DNA from 3 places in the Sphingobium sp. PAMC28499 genome. Region 3 is predicted to be linked to each of the others. Evidence: predicted binding sites of a transcription regulator. Region 3 holds the regulator's gene; each other region holds the start of a gene.
What was found. Region 3 encodes LexA, which represses DNA repair genes until DNA is damaged. Its sites were predicted from a motif close to GTTCCNCNCTTGTTCT; they were not measured.
Positions count from the first base shown of each region.

Region 1: the regulator LexA is predicted to act here: its motif matches at 2,443-2,458, upstream of E5554_RS23535 (DUF6771 family protein).
Region 2: the regulator LexA is predicted to act here: its motif matches at 2,563-2,578, upstream of E5554_RS11785 (UvrD-helicase domain-containing protein).

Region 1 covers NZ_CP039248.1:3,374,631-3,379,844, reverse strand. Annotated here, with positions in the region: gene E5554_RS16170 (DEAD/DEAH box helicase) at 1-1,126, shown strand, start outside; gene E5554_RS16165 (VOC family protein) at 1,224-1,604, shown strand; partial or broken gene E5554_RS16160 (JAB domain-containing protein) at 1,607-1,900, opposite strand; gene E5554_RS23535 (DUF6771 family protein) at 2,238-2,429, opposite strand; gene E5554_RS16150 (hypothetical protein) at 2,538-3,185, shown strand; gene E5554_RS16145 (hypothetical protein) at 3,233-3,988, opposite strand; gene E5554_RS16140 (lysozyme) at 4,108-4,539, shown strand; gene E5554_RS16135 (endodeoxyribonuclease) at 4,536-4,868, shown strand.
Region 2 covers NZ_CP039248.1:2,424,137-2,429,350, reverse strand. Annotated here, with positions in the region: gene E5554_RS11815 (pseudouridine synthase) at 1-118, shown strand, start outside; gene rsmD (16S rRNA (guanine(966)-N(2))-methyltransferase RsmD) at 115-669, shown strand; gene E5554_RS11805 (globin domain-containing protein) at 685-1,131, opposite strand; gene E5554_RS11800 (Rrf2 family transcriptional regulator) at 1,239-1,733, shown strand; gene E5554_RS11795 (hypothetical protein) at 1,690-2,031, opposite strand; gene E5554_RS11790 (GFA family protein) at 2,140-2,535, opposite strand; gene E5554_RS11785 (UvrD-helicase domain-containing protein) at 2,649-4,925, shown strand.
Region 3 covers NZ_CP039248.1:3,586,592-3,591,805, reverse strand. Annotated here, with positions in the region: gene gltX (glutamate--tRNA ligase) at 1-262, opposite strand, end outside; gene E5554_RS17135 (ComEC/Rec2 family competence protein) at 282-2,414, shown strand; gene lexA (transcriptional repressor LexA) at 2,405-3,082, opposite strand; gene glp (gephyrin-like molybdotransferase Glp) at 3,171-4,355, opposite strand; gene moaC (cyclic pyranopterin monophosphate synthase MoaC) at 4,352-4,837, opposite strand; gene trpC (indole-3-glycerol phosphate synthase TrpC) at 4,834-5,214, opposite strand, start outside.

The DNA.
Region 1 (5,214 bases), 210 kb from region 3:
CGAGAATTTCGAGAAATACGGCAAATATCACAAGCTCTCCATGGCGCTGCTGATCGGCGGCGTGCAGATGGGCGACCAGATCAAGGCGCTGGAAAAGGGCGTCGACGTGCTGATCGCGACGCCGGGCCGCCTGATGGACCTGTTCCAGCGCGGCAAGATCCTGCTCAATGGCTGCAACATGCTGGTCATCGACGAAGCCGACCGTATGCTCGACATGGGCTTCATCCCGGATATCGAGGAAATCTGCACCAAGCTGCCGGCGCAGCGCCAGACACTTCTCTTCTCTGCCACCATGCCGCCGGTCATCAAGAAGCTGGCCGATCGTTTCCTGGACAATCCCAAGTCGATCGAGGTGGCGCGCCCGGCAACGGCGTCGACCAACATCACCCAGCGATTGGTGAAGGTTGATTCGCGCAAGAAGCGTGAAGCGCTGCGCGCGATGCTGGAAGCAGAGGATGTGCAGAGCGCGGTGATCTTCTGCAATCGCAAGACCACGGTTCGCGAACTGAACAAGAGCCTGCAGCGTCACGGCTTCAAGTCGGGCGAGATCCATGGCGACATCGACCAGGCATCGCGTATCGCCGAACTGGAGCGGTTCCGCGATGGCAGCGTGAACATCCTGGTGGCGTCGGACGTCGCAGCCCGCGGCCTCGATATCAAGGGCGTCAGCCACGTCTTCAATTTCGACGCGCCCTGGCATCCCGATGACTATGTCCACCGCATCGGCCGTACCGGTCGCGCGGGGGCCAAGGGTGTCGCCTATACTTTCGTCGCGGCCGAGGATGCCGAGGCGATCGACAATATCCAGAAGCTGATCGGCACCAAGATCGACTATGTCGAAACGCCGGTCGCGGCTGCGCCTGCGCCGCGCGCGAAGGAAGAGCCGCGCAAGGCCGATCGCGAGGAGCGCGACAATGAGCGTTCCGGTGGCCGCGACGCGCGCCGCAAGCCCGAGCGCAAGGATGACCGGCGCAGCGACAAGCGGGATGATCGTCGTGACGACCGCCGCGATGCGCCGGCTGCACGGCCGGCGCCGCATGGCCGCCGTCAGGAACCCGATGATGGTCCGGACGATGGCTGGAACGGTCCGGTGCCCGAATTCCTGAATTTCGGTTTTGGCGGCTGAACGGCGCCACTTTGATTGAAAAGGCCCCCGTCACGCGCAGGCATGGCGGGGGCCTTTTTGTCATGTGACCATAACGGCGCAACGGGAGGGTAAGGCCATGTCCGCAATTCCAAGTGTTGGCGCTTTTGCGATCGTGCCCAGCAATAACGTCGCCATTGCCCTGGCCTTCTGGGAAAGGCTGGGCTTCGCGCGGGTCGGCGGTGATCACCATTATCATATCATGGAGGGATGGGGGTGCGAGGTGCATCTGACCCAGGCCGGCGCGCCGCCCTGGGATGTGCCGGCGCACAATCCCTTTGGCATCTATCTGCGCACGCCCGATGTGGCGGCGATCGCGGCGCTGGTCGATGATCTGGTCATCCGGCCAGGCGGCGTTTTGCGCCATCGCGAATGGGGGCTGTATGAGGTCGGGATCAACGGGCCGGATGGATTGCTGGTGCGGATCGGCTGGCCGTCCGAGCTGATCGAGGGCGCCTGATTCTACAGCAGTCCTTGCGCACGCAGGCTGCTATGCCCCTGCGCGCCGATGATGATATGGTCGTGGACGCCGATACCCAGCCGCTTGCCGGCCTCGACGATCTGGCGGGTGATCTCGATATCCTGCTTGCTGGGCGATGGATCGCCCGACGGGTGATTATGCACCAGGATCAGGGCTGCCGATCCCAGTTCCATCGCCCGCTTGATAACCTCGCGCGTATATATGGCCGCCTGGTCGATCGATCCGTCACCCATATTCTCGTCGCGGATCAGCATGTTGCGGCTGTTCACATACAAATTGTAGTGCAAACAAGGAGAAACCCGCAGTTTCGCGTTTGTTTAGCCCCTCAAACGCCGGACCAAGCGTTTCCACTGATCTTCCGAACTCATCCAGTCGGGGCGATCCGGTCTGCGAGGCGTGGGAGCAAATCGGTTAGGATGGCCCCTACAGCGCGAGCAGCGCAGATGCGCTCCGACTGTTTCCATTGCGGTGTTCCAGCAGTGGACGAGATAGAACCTGTTGAGCTTTCCCGCATCGACAACTCCTGAATGGCCGCAGTCGCAGATGATGAAGAGATTTGCGCCCCTGCGCTGATAGTCGCCTAGATTGCGAAGCGTGACGTTTGCGCCCACCTCAAAGCGGGAAGGTCATCTGTCGCGCATCTGGCATTGCTGGCTGGCGCTCCCAAGCCGCTAGAATGCTCTGCGCCAGTTCCAGCGCAGCATTTTCGCGAAGACGCTCATTCGGTGCCGTGAGTGCGACGCGCGCCCAGCCGGGAGCGTGAAGAAGGCTCTGAGCGAGCCAGAGAGAATCAGGCTGTGTCATGCGAACGGTATAAGGAACAAAGCGGGAACACGGCAAGAGGCTTGCGATCAATCGCTAAAGAGGTAGGGTCGCGCCGATTGGTCGGGGTCCGACGAAAACGGGGGTAAAATGCGAGCGATTGTTGTTGGGGCAACTATCCTTTTGGCTGCGTCGCCTTTGGCCGCGCAAGAGGTCGAAACCATCAGGTTTCCAGAGCTAGGTGTGGAAACCACCGTTCCAGCGGGTGGTGAGATTTACAGCTATGCGCGTGTCTACAGCATCGAAGGCGCTCAACTCGATGCCGAAGCAAAAGCGGGAGACTGGCTGCTGGAAAGCAAATATCCGGCTGGCACGAAACTCATACCTGTCTCCACCAAGGCAAAGCTGAAGGCATGTGCGCCGGAGAAGGACAGCTTAGTCGCGGCTGGTCCATGCTTCCTTGACGATGACGGCGACGGGACGTTCGATCGGCAAGCTGCCGATGAGGTGACGATGGCTCGGAAAATGAAAACTCCGGTGCCTTACTCGAAAACCAAAATCTCGATTGTCCGCGAGGACGCATTCAAGACGGTTCTGCTATATCAGGGGGCCACGGCAGACACGCTGCGCTTCTCCTATCGAGAATTCAAAAATGATATCGCGCGACCCGCTTTCACGGAAGAATTGTCTATCCCGCGCGAACCCTATCCTGCGATGATTATGGTGAAAAACATCCAGCTTGAGGTCGGAGCAGTGACGGGGATGGGCCTTCGCTACAAGGTCGTGAAAGTGAACTGATCCGCGAAGTCGTGGGAAGGCCCAGCAGTTACCTGCTGGGCCGAATATCAGGACAGTTTGACGCCGATGCTCGCCAGCAATTCGTCGGCTGTTCGCTGCGCCTTTTCTGCCTCGCTGGGTGCCCATTCGAACAAGCCGTCATGGCTCGTATATGTCGGCTCCACCAGATGAGGCACGGCGCGCTTGCCGCCTGCACAATACTGGTTCGGGTCCATCGACTGGTAGAGTTTCGCCGTCTCCTTGATCTTCGCCTTGGGAGCGATGACCGCGCCGTCGAAGCGTTGAACAGCGGTGCGTTCGTGGACATGGAATAGGTGCGTCATGGCGCAGTTACCGTCTGCGGCCAGATACTCGTCCAGTTCGCTCATCAGCACCTTGGCCAGCCTTGCATATTGGCCTTCATTAATCGCCTCGGTCAGGGGGAACACAATCGTCACCGTGTCCTCGCCCTTGCGCGTCATCGAGTCGAAAATGATATGCGCGTAGCCTAGCGCCTCTGCCTTTTCGTGCAGGGCGGCAGCTTTCGCGGACAGGTCTTTGCCGCGATATTCCAAGCCGATTGCCGATGCCGACAGCCAGAACTCTGCATGGTTGTTTGCGGCCTTGCTGCCCTTCCATTCACCGAATGACCATGCCGCCGGTTCAGCGGTGAACTTGCCCATCAATTGAATGAGGCCGTCCATATAGCCTAAGATGCCGGGACAGTTCTCGCCAGCATTAGGATCGAAGCAAGCTCTGTAGCAGTCCTGATAGCTGTAAGAGCGTGGGCTTACGTTGAATCGCGTTAGGGTGATTTTTGTCATTTTATCTCTCCGAACAATAATGTGATGCAGTTGTCCTGCTCCATTAGTTATCGGAAATCTGGAGATGTGCCCTGATATAGGGTCAAAACGAGCCGTTTTGCAAGACTGATAGATACGGGATGACACAATCATCCCGTAAAGGTCTTGACCTAATCAAGCAATTCGAGGGCTGTAAGCTATCAGCCTATCTCTGTCCCGCTGGTGTCTGGACCATCGGCTGGGGACGAACCACCAACGTAAAGCGCGGCGATACCTGCACCCAAGCCCAAGCAGATGCTTGGCTGGTTCAGGAATATGATGCTTTCGAGCGAAAGGTCCATGCCCTTATCAGGGTCGCGGTAACACCGAACCAACTCGGCGCACTGGTCAGCTTTGCCTATAATGTGGGCGTCGGCGCGCTACAGTCCAGCACACTCCTACGACTGCTCAATCAGGGCGATTATGCCGGCGCAGCGGCACAGTTTGCCCGATGGAATAGGGCTGCTGGAAAGACCCTTGCAGGGCTTACACGGAGGCGGAAGGCCGAAGCCGATCTGTTCGTCCAGCCATGACCGGATACCGGAACGGCTTCGAAGCAAAATGCGGTGCCGCGTTCGGCCCTGCATACCAGTATGAACCGATCAAATTGACCTATACGACCAGCCACACATACACCCCGGATTTCGTGGATGCCGCGAACAAGACCATCATCGAAACCAAGGGATTTTTCCCGGCCAGCGACCGTGCGAAGATGCTGGCGGTGAAGAAGGCAAACCCAGATTGGCGCATCGAGATTTGCTTCCAGCGGCCGGAAACGAAAATCAGCAAGGGAAGCAAGACGACATATCGGGAATGGGCCGAGAAGAATGGCTTCGTCGTGAGGTCCGCACCGATAAATTGATATGACGGTAGGATGCTTCGAACGGGGCTGCTCAGTCCTATCGTCGGTGCCCCGGCGCTGGAAGGCGTCGGGGTTATCCATGACTCGCCCTCGCGCGCGCGCGCGCGTGGTTCAGTAGATTCACACACACACCTTAACCATCAATGTGCTGTTATCGCTGCATTTTTTTGTTGCCTTCCGATCAGTGGAGGCGTATAGGGCGTCCATCGCAATCGACGATGGTTCCACCCATCCCGGTTAGCGTGCCGTTCCGGCGATGGGTATCTCGGTAGCCCACTCTCCATAGCGAACGTCAGATCGAACCGGCCCTTGAGGCCGATCGCGCCGCCAGCATGTCGCTGTCGGT
Region 2 (5,214 bases), 1.2 Mb from region 3:
GATCCGCACCAGCTACGGCCCGTTCGAGCTGGGCGAACTGCCTGGCGGCGCGGTCGAGGAAGTGCGCCAGCATGACCTGGTCGCCTTCCGCAGCAGCCTGAAGAAAGCACAGAAATGAGGATCATCTCGGGCCAATGGCGCGGCCGTCCGCTGGTCGCGCCCAAGGGCGACGCCACCCGTCCCACCGGCGACCGCACCCGCGAAACGCTCTTTTCGATGCTGGCGAGCCGGCTGGGATCGTTCGAGGGGCTGGCCGTGGGCGACTTCTTCGCCGGCTCGGGTGCGCTGGGCTTTGAAGCCCTGTCGCGCGGCGCCGGCTCCTGCCTGTTCGTCGAGCAGGACAAGGCGGCGATCGACGCGATCCGCGCCAATGGCGACAAGCTCGGCCTGCGCCCAGACATCCGCCAGACCAGCGTGCTGTCGCTCGGCCCGACGAAGACGCCGCTCGACCTCATCTTCATGGACCCGCCCTATGACACCGGCGCGGGCCAGGTCGCACTCGACAAGCTGGCGCGCCTGGGCTGGACCAGCCCCGCCACCTGGATCAGCATCGAAACCGATCGGCGCGAAGACGTGGCGGTCAAGGGCTTCATCGTCGACGCCGTGCGCGACGTCGGCAAGGCGCGCCTCACCCTGCTCCGCGCAGAGGACAGCGCACCCGCCGCGTAACGCTCAGGCGGAATATCAGGCGGCCTCTGCGTAGGCCGCCTGTTCCTTGCCGATCAGGATATCGGCCAGGAAGCCATAGGCCTCCGCCCAGGCGGCCAGCACTTCATCGGTCGCCACTTCTTCGCCCAGCACCTCGCGGATCGCCGGCAACAGCGCGGCCGCTACCTTGGGGTAATGGTCCGGCTGCACGCCGGTATCGACATGGCGCTGCACCATGCGCGCAATCGCGCCGTCCAGCGCCTGCAACTTGTCGACATTCTCGGCAAAGCCCAGGATCGCCGCCGCGAGCCGGCGCGGCTGCTCGCCGCTGGCTTGGGCGGCCTGATCGAACATGTCCTTGATCGACGCATCCTCGAACAGCCGCGCATACATGCGGGTGGTGATCTCGACGCCATGACGGCGCAGCGCCGGGCCGGTCGCTTTCACGATGGCGATGGTTTCAGGGGACAGATTTTCGCGCATGACAGGCTCCTTATCGGGGACTCAATAAGGTTCATTTAATATGCATCTTTTAAGATGTAAATTGAATATATGTTTATGACGCTCTGCCCGCAGGATAGGAGGGCGCGATGCAATTGACCCGCCACACCGACTATGCGCTGCGCGTGCTGATCCATCTCGCCGCCGTGCCGGGCGGACGGGCGACGATCCCGGAAATTGCCGATGCCTATGGCCTGTCGCGCAATCATCTGATGAAGGTGGTGCATGGCCTGGGCCAGGGTGGCTTCATCCGCACCCAGCGCGGTCGGGGCGGCGGCTTCGCCCTTGCCGCCGATCCTGTCGATATCCGCATCGGCGCGGTCGTACGCCATAGCGAGCCGGACATGGCGATGGCCGATTGCGCATCCTGTGCGATCCGCCCGGCCTGCGGCTTGTCAGGCATATTGGCGCAGGCGGTCGGTGCTTTCCTGACGGTGCTGGACGGCTATAGCCTGGCCGACGCGGCGCGCGACCGGACTGGCCTCGCGGCGCTCATCGCCGCCCTGCCCACCCCTGCCGCCGCCGATCCCAATCCGGATGTCAGCCCGGCCTGCGCATCCTCTTCTTCGCCTCGCCCGGATTGACGCAACCGTCCTGCACGCCCTTGCCGCAGACCGGATAAGCCTTCGCCTCGGTCGGCGGCGGCGTCATGTTGCCGCCCACCGTCACAGGATTGGCCGCCGTGCCCACAGGCGCAGCCGGATCGCGCGGCACGTCCGCCGGCGCCGGCACCATGCCCGTCTCGGCCGGCACCGCGCCGGTCGGCTGGGCCGCATTGGGATCCTGGTTCTGGGCCGGCGGCGACATCGCCTGCGCCCCGGCCTGACCGGGCAGCGCCGCCATCGACAAAGCGGCAAAGCCGGCGATCATGATGATCTTCATCGGGTTGATCCTTCTACTCCTTGCCCCGAGCAAAGGAAAAACCGGCCGCCCCGCATGCCTGTTCCGCGTCAGCGACGAACCGTGCCGCCGCTGACGCCGACCGCGCGCTCAGTCCGACGGGTATCGATCGAACCGGGTCAGGTCATGCGCCGCCGCCATCCACGGCGCCGCCTCGGCATATTGGACATGCACCGCCGGCGGAAAGGCGCTCTGGTCGTCCAACGTCGCGCTCTGGATGTCGATCATACCGGGAAACACCGTCGGGTTGGTGTAGAACAGCCCGGTGCCGCAGGTGCCGCAGAAATGGCGGGTCGCATTATCCGACGACTGATAGGTGACCGGATCGCCCTCTATCGTCACCTTGTCATGCGGGAACAGCGCCCAGCCGACCATCGGCGCGCCCGCGCTCATCCGACAATCGCTGCAATGGCACAGCGCGCTGTAAACCGGCTCGCCCTCCGCCGCATAATGGATCGCCCCGCACTGGCACCGCCCCGTCACCATCATCTTGCTCCATTCGCATCTTGCGTGATTCTCTTTTTGTTCTCATAGATTGCCTCCCGCCGCAAGGCCATCCGCCCTTGCCCCCGCAACCGCCCATCCCTAGTTGATCGCCCATGACCGTGCCTGCCCCCTCTCCCAATGACCCGCCCTATCTGAAGGGCCTCAACGAACCGCAGCGCGAAGCTGTGCTGACTACGGAGGGGCCGGTGTTGGTGCTGGCCGGCGCGGGCACGGGCAAGACCGCGGCGCTCACCGCCCGCCTCGCCCATCTGGTCGCGACCCAGCGCGCCTGGCCATCGGAAATCCTGGCCGTGACCTTCACCAACAAGGCGGCACGGGAAATGCGCGAGCGCGTCGGCCGGATGATCGGCCCGGCGGTCGAGGGCATGCCCTGGCTCGGCACCTTCCACGCGATCGCGGCCAAGATGCTGCGCCGCCATGCTGAACTGGTGGGCCTTCAGTCCAATTTCACCATCCTCGACACCGATGACCAGTTGCGCCTGATGAAGCAGCTGATCCAGGCGGAGGGGATTGACGAGAAGCGCTGGCCCGCCCGCCAACTCGCCGGTCTGATCGACCAGTGGAAGAATAAGGGCCTCACCCCGGAGGAAGTCGGCGCTGGCGAGGCGGAGGGCTATGCCCATGGCAAGGGGCAAAAGCTCTATGCCGCCTATCAGGCCCGTTTGCGCGAGGTGAATGCCTGCGATTTCGGTGACTTGCTGCTCCACTCTCTCACCATCTTGAAGCGCCACCGCGACGTGCTGGAACAATATCAGCAGCGCTTCAAATATATCATGGTGGACGAGTATCAGGACACCAACTCCAGCCAGTATCTCTGGCTCCGCCTCCTCGCCCAGACCCGCAAGAATATCTGCTGCGTCGGCGACGACGATCAGTCCATCTATTCATGGCGCGGTGCAGAAGTCGCCAATATCCTGCGGTTCGAAAAGGATTTTCCGGGCGCGGTCATCGTCCGGCTGGAACAGAATTACCGCTCCACCCCGCATATCCTGGGCGCCGCCTCCGGGGTGATCGCGGAAAATGGCAATCGCCTGGGCAAGACATTGTGGACCGACATCGACGTCGGCGAAAAGGTGCGCGTGCTGGGCGTGTGGGACGGGCCGGAAGAAGCCCGCCGCGTTGGCGACGAGATCGAGGCGATCGCCCGCGCCGGCGGCTCGCTGGACGAGGTCGCGATCCTCGTCCGCGCCCAGCACCAGACCCGCGAATTCGAAGACCGCTTCATCCAGATCGGCCTGCCCTATCGCATCGTCGGTGGCTTCCGCTTCTATGAGCGCGCCGAAATCCGCGACGCGCTCGCCTATCTGCGCCTCGTCAACCAGCCGGCCGACGACCTGGCCTTCGAACGCATCGTCAACGTGCCGAAGCGCGGCCTGGGCGACAAGGCGGTCGAGAAGCTGCACCGGCTGGCGCGCGCGGAGGGCATTCCCCTCGCCCTTGCCGCCGCCCGCATCCTCGACACCGACGAACTGACACCCCAGGCGCGCCGTTCGCTCGGCGCCTTCATCGGCGACTTCGCCCGCTGGCGCGATCGCGCCGCACAACTGCCCCATGCCGAACTGGCGCGCCAGATCCTGGACGAAAGCGGCTATACCGCCACGCTCCAGGCCGAACGTTCGACCGAGAGCGCCGGGCGGCTCGAAAATCTGAGCGAACTCACCCGCGCGATGGAGGAATATGAGACGCTGGGCGCCTTCCTCGAACATGTCAGCCTGGTCATGGACAATGAGGCGCAGCAGGATGAGCAGAAGCTCACCATCATGACCATCCACGCCGCCAAGGGGCTGGAATTCGACAATGTCTTCCTCGCCGGCTGGGAGGAAGGCATCTTCCCCTCGCAGCGCGCACTCGACGAAGGCGGGCTCAACAGCCTGGAGGAGGAACGGCGCCTCGCCTATGTGGCGATCACCCGTGCGCGCAAACGCTGTACCATCCTTCATGCCGCCAACCGCCGCATCTATGGCCAGTGGACCAGTAGCATCCCCTCCCGCTTCGTCGGAGAATTGCCACCCGAACATGTGGACGAGGAAAGCAGCATGTCCGGCGGCGCCTCGCTCTGGCGCGCCAACTGGTCCGAACGGGACGATCCCTTCGCCAATGTCGCGCGCGGCTCGTCGCGCGGCCCCGGCTGGCAACGCGCCCAGACCAGCGGCCAGTTCAGTCGCGAACCCGTGCGAATCGTCGAAGCCCGCACCTCCGCCGTGTCGCTCGGCAACAAGGGCCGCGACGATGTGTCCGTCGGCCAGCGCGTCTTCCACCAGAAATTCGGCTATGGCACGATCGCCGCGATCGAGGGCAACAAGCTGGAAATCGACTTCGAAACCGCCGGCCGCAAGCGGGTGATGGACAGCTTCATCACGCTGGCCTGAACGGCGTTGCCCCGTCCTCATTCGCGAAGGCAGGAATGGCCTAAGAGGGTGGTTTTCCGCCATTCCCCTCCCGCACGCGGGAGGGGCTGCGAGACTTATGCGCGAAGCGCATTAGTCGCAGCGGGGTGGGCTTGTGCGACGCCCAGCCCACCCCCTAACCCCCTCCCGCCTGCGGGAGGGGGAACAGGTCTGGAATTGGTCGTCAGCCGTCAAAGCCCGACATCGTTATTGCGAATGTAGTGAAATTTGCCGCCAATCGGCAACGACACCGCAGCCAGCCCGACCGAAT
Region 3 (5,214 bases):
CGCCGCCCAGGTTCAGCCATTCCAGACCGTCGAAGATGGCTGCCACGGCTTCCTCGGTGGAGCGGGCGCGATCCGTATCCTCGATGCGGAGCAGGAACTTGCCGCCATGATGGCGCGCGAACAGCCAGTTGAACAGCGCGGTGCGGGCGCCGCCAATATGCAGGAAGCCCGTTGGCGACGGGGCGAAACGGGTCACCACCTGCTTGTTCAATCCCGTTGCACTTGCCGTCATATTCGCTGACATTCTTCCTGCCTGATCCATGGATGCGACGCCCCCTAGCATGGCTTTTGAGCCACGACAAACGTCCGTTGGGCGCAGGACGGTGCGTATTGCGCACAATGGATTTGCGCGGATCGAACAATGGCTGGAGGTGGAGCGCGAACAGCTTGCCTTGTGGGTGCCGGTGGCGCTGGGCGCGGGCATTGCCGGCTGGTTCGTGCTGCCGGGGCCGGCACACTGGCTGGCCTGCTGCTGCGGGGCGCTGGGGCTGGCCTGTCTGGCGCTGTTGCTGCCGGTGGGCGCGCGATTGCGGCATATGCTGGTGGCGGGCGGCTTGTTGGCTTGTGTTGGTTGCCTGCTGGTCTGGGGCAAGGCGACATGGCTGGGTCAGCCGCCGCTGGCCCGTCCCATATTCGCACAGGTGACCGGCACGGTGACGGCGGTTGCCAAGCTGCCGGCGCAGCAGATGGTGCGGGTGGGCTTGCGCCCGATCGCGGCGCCGGCGCTGCCCGCGGCGATCCGGGTGAATATCGCGGAGGCGGAGGTGCCCGAAGGACTGGGCAAGGGGGCGGTGCTGCGCTTTCGCGTGCGGCTGATGCCGCCCGCGCCGCCGAGCGTGCCGGGGGCGTTCGACTTCGCGCGACGCGCCTATTTCCAGGGGATCGGGGCGACCGGGCGGGCGCTGGCGCCGGTCGAGATGGTGGAGCAGGCGCGCGAGGCGCCGATGCTGCGGGCGCGGCTGTTCGATCATATCAGCGGACAGGTGGCAGGCGCATCGGCGGGGATTGCGGTGGCGTTGGCGACCGGCGACCAGGGCGCGATTGCCGAGGCGGATGCAGAGGCGATGCGGCGTAGCGGCCTTGCCCATCTTCTCTCGATCAGCGGCCTGCATGTGACGGCGCTGATCGGGGCGGTGATATTTCTGCTGTTGCGCCTGCTGGCGCTGATCCCGCGTGCGGCGCTGGACTGGCCGCTGATGCTGATCGCGGCGGCCGGCGGCGCGCTGGCGGGGATCGGCTATACGCTGCTGACGGGCGCGGAGGTGCCGACGGTGCGATCCTGCATCGCGGCGCTGCTGGTGCTGGGCGGGCTGGCGCTGGGGCGCGAGGCGATCACCCTTCGGCTGGTGGCGACCGGGGCGCTGGTGGTGCTGGTCTTCTGGCCCGAGGCGCTGATCGGGCCGAGCTTCCAGATGAGCTTCGCCGCCGTGGTCGCGCTGGTGGCGCTGGGCGAGCATCGGCGGTTCAAGGCGTTCGCGATGGCGCGGGACGAGCCTTGGCCGCGCAAGGCCGGACGGACGGTGGCGGCGATGCTGATGACCGGCCTTGCCATCGAACTGGTGCTGGCGCCGATTGCCCTTTTCCATTTTCACAAGGCAGGTTTGCTCGGCGCGGTGGCCAATCTGGTCGCGATCCCGCTCACCACCTTCGTCATCATGCCGCTGGAGGCGCTGGCACTGGGCTTCGACCTCGTCGGGCTGGGCGCGCCCTTCTGGTGGCTCACGGCCAAGGCGATCGCGCTGTTGCTGGCCGTGGCGCACGGCGTGGCGGCCAGCCCGATGGCGGTGATGCTGGCGCCGGCGGTGCCGGGCTGGATTTTCGGGATCATTGTCGTTGGTGGTCTGTGGTGCCTGCTGTGGCGCAGTCGCTGGCGCTGGCTGGGGTTGGGGCCAATCGCAATCGGCCTGGCCGGCATCGCGCTGCTGGCGCCGCCCGATATCGTGGTGACGGGCGATGGGCGGCATGTCGCGGTGCGGACGCCGGCGGGGGCGATGGCGCTGCTACGCGAGGGGGCGGGTGATTATGTGCGCGACGTGCTGAGCGAGAGCGCGGGCTATGACGGGACGCTGGAGGCGATCGCGAAGATGCCGCAAGCGCGCTGTTCGACCGATCTGTGCGCCGTGACGTTGCCGCGGGGCGGGCGCGACTGGCGCTTGCTGGTGACGCGCAATGCGATGCTGGTCGATCGGCCGATATTGGAGCGGGATTGCGCGGCGGCGGATATCGTCATCAGCGACCGGGGCCTGCCCTGGTGGTGCCGGCCGCGCTGGATGAAGATCGACCGCCGGCTGCTATCCCGCACCAGCGGCCTATCGATTGGCCTTGAAAGCGGCAAAGTTCACACCGTCCATCGGCCCGGAGACGCGCATCCGTGGATCGTGCGCCGCCGGCCCCGAACAGCCGGTCAGTTGTAGCGGCGCAACAGGCCGGCGAGCTTGCCCTGGATGCGGACCTGGCGCGGATCGTAGATCTGCGGTTCATAGGCGGCATTGGCGGGATCGAGCCTGACCCGGCTGCCTTCGCGGCGGAAATATTTGAGCGTCGCTTCGGCGTCGTCGATCAGGGCGACGACGATCTGGCCTTCGCGCGCGACATCGGTGCGCTGGATCAGCGCGAAGTCACCGTCGAGAATGCCGGCCTCCATCATCGAGTCCCCCGAGACTTCGAGCGCATAATGATCGCCCGAGCCGAGCAAGGCGGCGGGGACGGAGAGCATGGTGTGGCTTTCCATCGCCTCGATCGGGACGCCGGCGGCGATGCGGCCGTGCAGCGGGATTTCGATCACGTCATTGGCGGCGGTCGGCAGCAGCACGGCCGGAGCCGATATCTTGGGCGTCGGAATGGCCGGCGCGGGTGCGCGATGCATCGCGTCGGGCAGCTTCAACACTTCGAGCGCGCGGGCGCGGTTGGGCAGGCGGCGGATGAAGCCGCGTTCCTCCAGCGCATTGATCAGCCGGTGGATGCCGGACTTGGAGCGCAGGTCGAGCGCGTCCTTCATCTCCTCGAACGAAGGGGACACGCCGCCTTCTTCCAGCCGGGTCTGAATGAAGCTCAGCAATTCCTGCTGCTTGGGCGTCAACATCGGCGGTCCTCCATGGAACGAATGAAGAACGCATAGGAAACGGAAGGGGGCAAGTCAAGCGCGTTAAGCCATGCCCCGCTTTTGCCGGTCAGGCAGTGAGCGGGATGATGTCGACCATGTCGCCGGCAATGGCGGGGGCTGAACCGGCCGGACGGCGGATCAGGCAGTCGGCCAGCGCCATGGCGGCGGTGGCGGCGCTGTCCTGCGCGGTGACGGAAACAATACCGTCGGTGGCGCGATAGGCGCGCAGATAATCGTCGCGTTCGGCGGTCGCACCGAGCGGCGCGGCAAGGCGGGCCTGCACGATCGGCGGCAGCGGCGCGCGCGATCCGGCGAGATGGCGGACCATCGGGCAGAGGAAGAGGGTGCCGGTGACGAAGGCGGAGACCGGATTGCCCGGCAGGCCGAGAAAGGTCGCGTTGCCGAGGCGCCCGGCCATGAGCGGTTTGCCCGGCCGCATCGCGATCTTGTAGAAATCGAGCGTGCCGCCGGCGGCCGCAAAGGCGGGGCGGACATAGTCATGATCGCCGACCGAGGCGCCGCCGGTCGAGACGATGATGTCGGCCTGTGCCGCCTGTTCCAGCGCCTGCGTCATGGCGTCAAGATCGTCGGGCACGATGCCAAGGTCGATCACGTCGCAGGGCAGGGCGGCGAGCAGGGCGGCGAGCATCGGCGCGTTGGACGAGGGGAGATAGCCCGGCGGCGTCGGCGCGCCGGGGGGAACAAGTTCATTGCCGGTCGAGAGCAGGGCGATGCGGGGCCGGGCGCCGACGGGCAGGCTGCCATGGCCGCCAAGGACGGCAAGCGCGATCTGACCCGGCGTGAGGCGGCTGCCGGCGCTGACCAGCAGCGTGCCGGCGCGGAAATCGGAGCCGAGCGGGCGGACATGCCTGCCGGGCGTCAATATGCCGTCATGCGCGGTCAGTTTGTCGCCGTCGCGCGTGGCATTTTCCTGGATCAGGATCGCATCGGCGCCGGCCGGCAAGGGCGCGCCGGTGAAGATGCGGCAAGCCTGGCCCGGTTGCAGGGCCGGGATATCGGCGTCGCCCGCGCTGCTGGTGGCGACCAGCTGCCACGGCCCGGCGCCTTCGGACGCCCGCACGGCATAGCCGTCCATCGCGGAAAGATCGGCCCAGGGCTGGTCGCGGAGTGCGGTGATGTCGGTGGCGAGCCAGCGACCGGCACAGGCGGCGACGGGCACATGTTCGGCCGGCAGCGGATCGGCAAGGGCAAGGAGCCGCGCCTGCGCGTCCGCGACCGGCATCAGGCTCATCGGCTGGCATGCTCCGGCGCGGTCCAGTCGCCCGACTTGCCGCCGCGCTTGGCGAGCAGGCGGACATCGCCGATTATCATGCCCTTATCGAGCGCCTTGGCCATGTCATAGACGGTCAGGAGTGCGGCGGTCGCGGCCGTCAGCGCCTCCATCTCCACCCCGGTCTGGCCGGCGGTGCGCGCGGTTGCGGTGACGGTGACGCCGTCGTCGTGGAGGGTAAAGTCGATGGTGACGGCGCTCAGCGGGATCGGATGGCAGAGCGGGATCAGTTCGGCGGTGCGCTTGGCCGCCATGATGCCAGCGACGCGGGCGACGGCCAGCACATCGCCCTTCTTGACGAGGCCGGCGGCGATCGCCTGTGCGGCGTCGGCGGCCATGGTGATGCGGCCGGCGGCCACCGCCTCGCGCGCAGTCACGGCCTTGGCCGAGACATCGACCATGCGGGCGGCGCCGTCTTCATCAAGATGGGTGAGGCCGGTCATGCGCCCGTCAGCAGGTTGCGTGTCGCGGCCTCGACATCGGCCTGGCGCATCAGGGTTTCGCCGACCAGGAAGCAGCGCACGCCATGATCGGCCATGGCGGTGAGGTCGGCATGCGAACCAAGGCCGCTTTCGGCGACAAAGGTGCAGCCGTCGGGCGCCTTGCCCACCAGTTCATAGGTGCGGGCGAAATCGACGCTGAAATCGCGCAGGTCGCGGTTGTTGACGCCGATCAGGCGTGAGCGGAGCTTGAGCGCGCGTTCAAGTTCGGCCTCGTCATGCACCTCGATCAGGGCATCCATGCCAAGGCCAAGCGCGGCATCCTCGATCTCCTGCATCTGGCCGTCGTCCAGCGCGGCGACGATGATCAGGATCGCGTC